DNA from 3 places in the Paenibacillus sp. MZ03-122A genome. Region 2 is predicted to be linked to each of the others. Evidence: riboswitches for the same ligand, from Rfam matches in the RefSeq annotation. Region 2 holds a riboswitch; each other region holds the start of a gene.
The links. A riboswitch is a leader RNA that binds a small molecule or an ion and turns the genes downstream of it on or off. The one in region 2 is predicted to bind cobalamin.
Positions count from the first base shown of each region.

Region 1: linked by a shared signal. The riboswitch ahead of NLX74_RS04900 (ABC transporter substrate-binding protein) and the one ahead of metE (5-methyltetrahydropteroyltriglutamate--homocysteine S-methyltransferase) in region 2 are both predicted to bind cobalamin.
Region 3: linked by a shared signal. The riboswitch ahead of NLX74_RS00395 (ABC transporter substrate-binding protein) and the one ahead of metE (5-methyltetrahydropteroyltriglutamate--homocysteine S-methyltransferase) in region 2 are both predicted to bind cobalamin.

Region 1 covers NZ_JANAVI010000002.1:199,701-202,979, reverse strand. Annotated here, with positions in the region: gene nikB (nickel ABC transporter permease) at 1-203, opposite strand, end outside; gene NLX74_RS04900 (ABC transporter substrate-binding protein) at 219-1,799, opposite strand; cobalamin riboswitch at 2,017-2,220, opposite strand; gene NLX74_RS04895 (hypothetical protein) at 2,586-2,900, shown strand.
Region 2 covers NZ_JANAVI010000002.1:409,949-413,227, reverse strand. Annotated here, with positions in the region: gene NLX74_RS05845 (anaerobic ribonucleoside triphosphate reductase) at 1-468, shown strand, start outside; gene nrdG (anaerobic ribonucleoside-triphosphate reductase activating protein) at 465-962, shown strand; cobalamin riboswitch at 1,146-1,341, shown strand; gene metE (5-methyltetrahydropteroyltriglutamate--homocysteine S-methyltransferase) at 1,503-3,279, shown strand, end outside.
Region 3 covers NZ_JANAVI010000001.1:78,103-81,381, forward strand. Annotated here, with positions in the region: gene cbiB (adenosylcobinamide-phosphate synthase CbiB) at 1-478, shown strand, start outside; gene NLX74_RS00390 (histidine phosphatase family protein) at 523-1,281, shown strand; cobalamin riboswitch at 1,404-1,597, shown strand; gene NLX74_RS00395 (ABC transporter substrate-binding protein) at 1,806-2,813, shown strand; gene NLX74_RS00400 (FecCD family ABC transporter permease) at 2,810-3,279, shown strand, end outside.

The DNA of each region.
Region 1 (3,279 bases), 210 kb from region 2:
TATTGAATATGAAACGGTTCGTTTAAGCCTAGTTCCTGTCGTAGCGTCGTCAACGCCTCCTCAGAGGCAGGGACATTATGCGCGGTGAGCAAAATGGTAGCAGGGTCTCCAGGAGCCAGCCGCATCAGTACAAAAGTCAGCGTGGATACAACGAATACAATGATGAGCAGCTGCGCCACACGTTCCAGTATAAAACGAATCATAGGATACACCGCTCGTTATTCCGCAATATCGGATTGCGCTGTAATGTAGTAATACTCGATCGGATGGGGTGTAAAACCCTCCACCCCTTTTTTCACACCAAACACATTGTCAGGATGCACAATGAACGACTGTGGCAAATCCGTATTGATGATATCCAGCGCTTGTAGTGTCACAGCATTACGCTGCGCTGTATCCTTCGCCAGCTTCAAGCTGTTAAGAATACTCTCCAGCGGTTTGGAACTATAACGGCTTACATTGGCTTCGCTTTTCGAAGAATAAAACATGTCCATAAAATATTGTGGCTCTCCTGTATGAGCAGTAAGCATACTGTACATAGCAAAATCCCAATCGTTTTTGGTCAACGCCTCGTCGATATTTTCCACCTTGCGAATCTTGACCTGGATTCCCTCTTTCAGCAATTGGCTTTGGATGACCTCAGCCATAACAGAGAGCTCCGGACGCTGAGGAAAAGTCAGCAGCGTAACCTCGAACGGCTTGCCTTGCTTAGTCCATGTCCCTTGGGCATCCTTCTGCCAGCCATCCTTCGTTAACAGCTGATTCACCGTTCCGTCCAGCGCTTTACGCTCAACTTTACCGAAGGGAAGAATGCTCGGGAACGGACTGCTTGCCTCCGTACCGAAGCCCCTCATGACGGCGCTCACAATCGATGTGCGTGGAATCAGGCTGTCCACCACCTTACGGTTCGCCGCATCCTTGAATACTGGCGATTCCATATTGTACACGATCATATGGGTGCGCAAGGAGGGAGCCGACAGAACTTGTAGCCTGTCGTTCTTTTTCAGTACCTCTGCGTTATCAACCGGAATATCCGTCGCTACATCCACCTCGCCGGATTGCAGCGCCATCAGGCGCGAATTCCCGTCCGTAATGAACTTCATTGTCGCCTCAGCCAATCGGGCCTTCTCGCCCCAGTATCCGTCATAACGCTCTACGACCAAGGATTGGTCCTTGCTGAACGCTTTGATTTTAAAGGCGCCTGTCATCGCTGGGTAACTCTGCTCATCTTTCATCGATGCCACATCCAGTACAGTCGTCGATGGATCAGCTAGATTGGACACCAGCGCCGCATTCGGCTGGTTTGTCGTGATCTTTAAGGCCAGCGGGCCGCTTACATCAATGGACTTCACATTCAGTAAATCCTTCGCCAGATGGCTTTTCTCGATAGAGCGTAGCAAAGATGCTTTTACACTTGCTGCATCCATACTCTTTCCATTATGAAAAGTGACTTTATCCTGCAAGCTGAACGTCCAAACTGTAGGACTATCCTGCTTCCACTCCTTTGCCAGCCAAGCCACAGGCTCCAGCTTTTCATTCAAACGTACCAGTGTCTCACCTGCACCGGATCGCATCACATCCCAGCTATTATCTCCGTGCGGGTCAACACCTGACGGTTCCCATGTATACGCCATTACCAGCTTTTTACCTGTCACTGTTTGTTGTGCTGACCCGTTCTCATCTTTGCCGGAGCTATTCGACGTCTTATTGCTAGTACATCCCGAAAGAGCCATAACTGCCAGTAACAGCATCACCCCTGTACATATCAACCATGAGCGCCTGCTATGATTGCTAATCATTCGATGAATCCCCCTCTAGCTTGTAAAATCATATAAACCTAACGCAAAACGCGAAAAAAGCATTCCGGACCACTTGATCAGCAGTCAGAAATGCTTTCATTATAAAATGTCAAAACACACCTCGAAACCAACTCCAAAAACATAGAAGGGATCAGATCGGTTTCAGACATTCCGTATGCAGCACGCCTAACCACCTCCCCAGCATCCCGTGGGTCTGACAGTGATGTCAAAACAGGCAGGTCTCCTGACTCCAAGCGTATCTTTCAGGCCTTCCCGGTTCTTCACAGTTCCAGTGGCTGTTCTGAAAGCTCCAGCAGTATCCTGCTGATGCCTGTATACAGTGGCGGGCCCGTGTCGGAATCAACCGAACTTCCCTTTTAAGTGAACACGCTTAACAACTATCCACATGGTCTCAACAAACCCCCGTACATAGAGTCGTCCGGCTCACACCTGTTTTCTTCTTTTATTTCTTTTCATTACGATCTTATTTTGTTGTCACAGGCTTGTCAATAAATGCTGTATAATAATTCAAATTTGAATGATATGGCGAGAATGAAGGTAATGGCTATTCATTGCGTGCACGAAATGACGGGCATTCCGTCTCCCTCATGATGTCCCGAAAACTGTACCAGACTACTTAATGAATCTAAAAGAGAAGCATAAACGAAAATTTAGCAGCGAGATTGCAGATCAATTTGTACAAGCTATAAAAAAAGATACATTATATCAAATGCCTGAAAAAGCAGTTGGTTATTCCTTCTCCAAAAAATTGAGGAAGAAAAAAATTTGAAAAGCGACAAAACCAAAGAGTTGATCGGAAATTTAGTGAGCAAACCTTGTGGAATTTCTATTATAAGGATAACAGCATTGGGGGCAGCTACCAAACAAAAGAACTATATTGTTGATTCTTCTCAGACAGCCTTTGAGACAAATTTAACTATTAGAGAATTTACCCGTAAAACATTCCTTAGTGATTTAGAGAATGAGTTTGAAAAGCCTCCGGTGATTAGCCGGGGGCCTAATTTGTTAACTGACCATTTCCTGACAAGCCATGTCAGCGTGCCGTTTAGGTGCCTAGCAGTCAAGTTATTTTTTAGCTAGTAAGTGAGCGAAGCGAGGGATCTTGCAGGTCGTTCACAGCGTCGTACTGTAAACCAGGACGAAGCGACGGCTTGCTTTTACGCTCGAAAAGTTGTGGAGCTAAAGAGTTTTGTACGAACAACCAAACGGGGAGGCACTTGCTATTAAACCGTCAGTTAATAAAAGGACCGTTGCGATCAATACGGCTCTCTTCTATCTTATTTTAAATTTTATCCATTAAATAAAATTATTTACAAACATAAAATTTACAGGTAATATTTACTTATTCCTTCTTATGGATAAAAAAACAATTGTATACACGACTCCAGAGAGGAGACTTAGTAGAAATGAGGTTGATAATGTTCTGAAAATAAAGGTAGATGCGGACACTGTGTAAAGT
Region 2 (3,279 bases):
TCGGGCAAGTTCACATTGCTGGATCAACGTGATTTCGGGATTATTCCTGAGGTAAATGATCGAGAATATTACACGAATTCTTTTCATATTCCCGTGTATTACACGCTCCCGGCTGCTCGTAAAATCAGCTTGGAAGCTCCGTTCCATAACCTATGCAACGCTGGTGCGATTTCATACATTGAGCTGGACGGTAATGCGCGGAATAACCCGGATGCGTTTCTTAAAATTGTTCAGTATGCGCTGCATCAGAACATCGGCTACTTCTCCATCAACCATCCGGTGGATCGTTGTACGGAATGTGGTTATGAAGGGATTATCGGGACAAGCTGCCCCCAATGTGGCACAGATGAGGAGCACACACACTTTCAGCGCTTACGTCGGGTAACCGGATATCTGACAGGAGATTATACCGTTCGCTTTAATGCCGCAAAACAGGCAGAAGTTCGAGACCGGGTGAAACATAAGTGAATTTGTGTGGCTACATTCCGGAATCTCTGAACGAAGGATACGGCCTGCGCACCGTTGTGTTCATTAGCGGTTGCCGTCATGCCTGTCCTGGATGCTTTAATCCAGAGTCGTGGAGCTTCCGTGCAGGCGAGCCATTCACCCCCCAACGACAACAGGAGGTCATTCGTGACATCATGGAAAATCCGTTGTTGGACGGACTGACTCTCTGCGGGGGAGACCCGTTTTTCTCAGCAGCAGAATGCTCGCAATTTGTGCGTGACTTCCGCGAGGCCTGTCCCGACCGAACCGTGTGGGCTTACACTGGCTTTGTCTATGAAGATCTACTCACAGATCCGGAGCGACAGGAACTGGCGCTTTTGTGCGATGTGATTGTGGATGGTCGTTTTGTAGAACAGCAAAAGGACCTGACCCTTCCCTTCCGGGGCAGTCGCAACCAGCGTCTGGTAGATGTAAAAGCCAGCATTCAGGCAGACTATACCGTTTCATTGACATAAGGCGATGCTTACCCAGCAAGCAAGATGCTATATCTAATCTAAGACAAGCCCCCATCATGGGTAAGGCTTGTCTTTTTTTCATATAGCTAACAGATTCCATTGGAGTTTCTATTGCGCATCCTGTAAGTTTCACTTATGATGGTGAACAAGTATACGAGTGCATAATTATTCGTCATACCTTAACCGCATAGCTTGGAGATAGGTGTCTGTTCTATTCAGATCAGGCTTAAAAGGGAAGCCGGTGCAAATCCGGCACGGTCCCGCCACTGTAAACGGGGAACTTTCAGCTGTTCATATATCCACTGGTCCACAGACCGGGAAGGAATGCTGAGCGTCATGATCCGTAAGTCAGGAGACCTGCCTATTTTAACAACATCGCAAGTACCTACGGAAGATAGGGAGGTGTTAAGAGCAGTCGCCGTATTTTTGATTTTTTAATCACGGAGGCATTCTTTCCCCTACTTATTTTTAACCTTGGGGGGAAGAATGCCTTTTTTGGTACGTAAAAATAAAACAGCTACCCGCTAGGAGGAAAAGTACATGTCCATTATTGAATGGCCTGAATTGTCCGGCTTAATCAGCAGTAATCTGGGATATCCGCGTATCGGCGAAAATCGGGAATGGAAGAAAGCACTGGAACGCTTCTGGAACGGCAGCATTAACGAAAGCGAACTGCAGACGGAAATGAAAAAATTACGGTTGGAGCATCTGAGCAAGCAGCGCGATAAGGGGATTGATCGCATTCCTGTCGGAGACTTCTCCTATTACGATCACATGCTGGATACATCTGTGATGTTCGGTCTAGTACCTGAACGGTTCAACTATCGTCCCGCAGGTCCGGTTCCTCTGTCCGTGTACTTCGGGATCGCTCGCGGTCAGAAGGGAGCAACCGCCAGTGAAATGACCAAATGGATGAATACCAATTATCACTACATCGTTCCCGAATTGGCAAATGCAGTCCCGGTATTCACTGAAAATAAACCCTTACAAGCTTATCGTGAAGCAAAACAGGAACTAGGCATTGAGGGTAAACCGGTTCTCATCGGCCCTTATTCATTCGTTACCCTTTCCAAAGGCTATGATCGTAAGGAGCTTGCCTCTATTATAAGAACCTTCCTGCCTTTATACACCCATGTCCTATCTGAACTAGCAGCAGAAGGTGTTCAGTGGGTCCAAATCGATGAACCTGTCCTGACCACCTCATTCCCAGTAGAGGATCTGGACATTATTCAGGAAGTCTATGAAGCTTTGAACCAAGCTGCGCCCTCCTCAAATATAATGCTGCAAACCTACTTTGGCAGCCTAGATCATTATGAGCGTCTGTCCGCACTTCCGGTACAGGGGCTAGGTCTTGATTTTGTGTATGATGATGGCGAAAATCTTCAGCATATATTGCAGCATGGCTTCCCTAAAGGAAAAACGCTGGGCGCTGGTGTCATTGACGGACGCAATATATGGCGAAGCGACCTGAACGCTGTAGCTGCTCTGCTGGGTCAGTTAGCAGAACAGACCACTGCCGAGCAGCTTATCGTACAGCCATCATGCAGTCTGCTGCATGTGCCAGTCAGCCTGGAGGCAGAGCACAAGCTGGACAAGGAGCTGGTGCAAGCGCTGGCCTTTGCTGATGAAAAGCTAGAGGAAATCGCCATCCTGACGGCTGCACTTAGCAAACACGATCCATCCGCACTCACCAAGCTTGGACAAAGTGCAGATGCGGTAGCCCGTTTCAACAGTTCAGCGGCACGCGTACAGACAACTGCCGATCTGGCCGACCTGTTGGCCAAAGAGCCTCTGTCACGCAGCGTTCCTTTCGCCGAGCGTCGTGAGATTCAGCAAAATAAGCTGAAGTTGCCTCCACTGCCTACGACGACCATTGGTAGCTTCCCGCAAACCGCCGAGATCCGCAAGGCCCGCCTGCACTATCGCAAAGGAGAATGGTCTGCCGAGCAATATCGAACGTTCATCCAACAGCAAATTAAGGAATGGATTGATATCCAAGAGGACATTGGCATTGACGTGCTTGTACATGGGGAATTTGAGCGGACCGACATGGTTGAATTTTTTGGCGAAAAGCTGAACGGCTTTGCTTTTACGCAAAACGGATGGGTGCAGTCCTACGGCTCCCGCTGTGTCAAACCGCCGATTATATACGGAGACGTTTCCTTCGATCAGCCCATGACCGTGGAAGAAACGGCATTCGCCCAATCGTTAACTTCCAAACCTGTTAAGGGTATGCTTACGGGTCCTGTGACCATTTTGAACTGGTCTTTCGAACGTAATGACATTCCACGCAGTCAAGTTGCTTTACAGTTGGCTC
Region 3 (3,279 bases), on a different contig from region 2:
GATCGGAGGAGCACCCTTGGCGCTGGCCTATCGTGCTGTGAATACGCTCGATTCCATGGTTGGCTATAAAAATGAAAAGTATCTGCATTTAGGCTGGGCTTCAGCACGTCTGGATGATGTGGCTAACTACATTCCGGCACGCCTGACAGCGGCAATGCTTGTGGTAGCGGCGTGGATATACAAGCGAGATGCTGCTAGAAGCTGGCGCACAGTCAAGCGAGACGCTCGTCTGCACCCAAGCCCGAACAGTGGCTTCCCGGAATCAGCTGTTGCTGGAGCACTGGGGATTCGTCTTGGAGGCTATAATGTGTATCATGGCGTACGCTCTTTTCGTGCATACATGGGCGATTGGATACGACCGCTAGAGTCGAAAGATATACGGCATACAATCCAGCTGATGTTCGCCGTGTCCAGTATGTTCGTAGGATTGTGTTTGTTAGGAGCCGCAGGTTGTTTTGCCTTGGGATGGGTGCGGTGAGGGTGAGGCGTGACACACTGAATAATGATCGAGCAGGAAGTGACATGATCTTGAAACAAGATATAGCAGCAAAAAGGACGGTAGAAGACGTACAAAGTCCGAACTCACAGGAGGATAAGGTGCCGTATGATGCTAAAGAAGATCTGCATTGGGACATGGAGCTCGTGTTAGTTCGTCACGGCACAACCTTATGGAATAAGGAACGTCGATATATGGGACACTCCGACTTAGGTTTGCTACCAGGAGCAGAACAAGAATTAAAGCCTTTGCAAGAAGAATTGCAGGGGCAGTCCTTTGCTCGAATCTATTGCAGCGATTTAATGCGATGTTGCCAGACCTTGCAGATCATTGTGCCGGAGTCAGAATTGACGTCTGGAGGTTCCCTATCCACTATGTCTCCTATGATGGAACCACGTCTGCGAGAGCTTCATTTTGGCGAGTGGGATGGAAAAACGTATGACATGCTCAAGGATGTGTCGTTGTATCGCGCTTGGATTGATGAGCCGCAACGGATAACCCCTCCTGGAGGAGAGTCTTGGACAGATTTTGTGAATCGTTTGCGGAAATTTCTTGACTCTCTGTATGAATGGCGTGTTGCTATGGAAGTTCGACCCATGGATTTGACTGCTGGGCCGCTCTCTGTTTTGGTCGTTACGCATGGTGGCGTAATTCGTCAGTTAGCTTGTATGCTGATACCGGGCCATGATTTTTGGAGTCTGAATCCGAAGCCGGGAGAAGCATTTAGGATTCAATTGAGGCTGGCAGGACCGCACAATTACATAGCGGAAATGCTCCCTCGTTAGGTTAGGCACCAGTGGATAAAGAGGCTGTTTGGGTTGTAAGCCGCCTCATTTTAACCTATAATCATCAAGTAAAAGAACGGCTTGACTACCACTACATCAAATATCCAGCAGACGAGGTCGGCGCAGTGTGATGAAACTATGGTTTCCCTTGCCTGCGCTGTTAAAAGGGAAGTCGGTGTAAGTCCGGCGCGGTCCCGCCACTGTAAATGGAAACATGCCCGTTAGTCCTGCTTTATGTGCTACTAAGCATATGAAGGAATTTCAGGACATGCATCTTACCATAAGTCAGGATACCTGCCCGTCCGCCTGTCACCATAATCCTTCGAGGAAAGGATGACGTGTTCGCAGTGACTGTCCGTGCGGAAAGAAGCTGCCGCCTGCGCACGATCTGCGCTAACGTGACCCCTGTGTCCTGATATAAGGATGCGGGGGTTTTTTGATAGGAAAAGAAGGCTGGATTTAGAAGATATCTGATGATGCTCAAGTAACGCTCTTAACGATTTTTTTATGAAGGGGTGCAAATCATGGCAGGAAAAAAAATAAAGGTTTGGACAACAGGTTTATTGGTTCTGATTTTGGCAGTTGTGCTGAGTGCATGTGGCGCTAATGGGAAAAATGCTGAAAATAAAGAGAATCAGACTTCTGCACAGCAGCCGGGAAAGACCGTAACCGCACAAGAGCCTCCGGGCAAAACAGTTTACCCACTAACAGTTAAGGATGCAACAGGACAGGAATTTACATTCAAAAAAGCGCCGGATAAAATCGTTTCCGTCTCCCCGGCAGAAACCGAGGCGCTGTTCGCCATCGGACTGGATAAGGAAATAGTTGGCGTCTCCGACTACTCTGATTACCCGGAAGCAGCTACGAAAAAGCCTAAAGTAGGCGGTATTATGAAACCGAACGAAGAGGCGATCATTGCTGCTAACCCGGAAGTCGTTTTTGCAGGGATATCACTTAGTGAACAGGCTACGACCAAGCTGCGCGACATGGGAATTATGATTTTTAAAACGGAACCGAAGACAGTTGAAGATGTCATAGCTAACATCGAATTGTATGGAAAAATCACCGATCATCAGAAAGATGCGAGAGCGGTGACTGACAAGATGAGAGCAGATGTAGCGGAAGTGAAAGAAGGAGTTAAAAATATCGGTAAAGGGCAGAAGCTGCGGGTATACGTCGAGTTTTCACCAGGCTGGACAGTTGGTAAAGGTGAGTTTATGGACGAGCTGATTACTTTGGCGGGCGGCGAAAATGTAGGTGCCACGCAGAAGGGGTGGTACCAAATTAGTGAGGAAAATATTATTGCTGCGAACCCTGACGTGATTTTGTACAGCAAAAGTGTCAAGGACGACAAAACTGGCCAAACGCTCGGCGAAATCATTAAAGCTCGCAGTGGATGGGATCAAATATCGGCTGTTCGCCACAACCGGGTGTTTGCCGTGGATGATAATTTGATCAGTCGTCCGGGTCCACGCGTAACGGAAGGTCTCAAGGAAGTGGCCAAGGGCGTGTATCCTGAAATTTTCAAATGAACCGTAAACTGATCGGCTTTGGAGGGACAGGTCTTGTCTTGCTGTTGCTGACGCTGCTGCTCTGTCTTGGCATCGGCTCGGCCAAGCTTCCGGTCAGCCAGATCACGGGCATTCTGGTTAACCACCTTCCGTGGTTAGGCGATACATTTACACCGGATTGGAATACATCCTCAGAGCAGATTATTTTGAAGGTCAGATTGCCACGAGTGTTACTAGGAATGTTGGTAGGAGCAGCGCTGGCGCTGGCGGGAGCCGGATTTCAGGGTGTGCTGCGTAATCCTTTGGCTGATCCGTATACACTGGGGGTATCCTCGGGGGCTTCGGTAGGAGCGGCAGTACTGATCTATTGGGGCCTTCAATTTTCATTTGTTGGCATATGGACGCTGCCGCTAGTGGCATTTACGACCGGAATGCTGACGCTGTGGATGGTGCTGACGTTGGCACGGGAAGGTGGAAAAATTCCGAC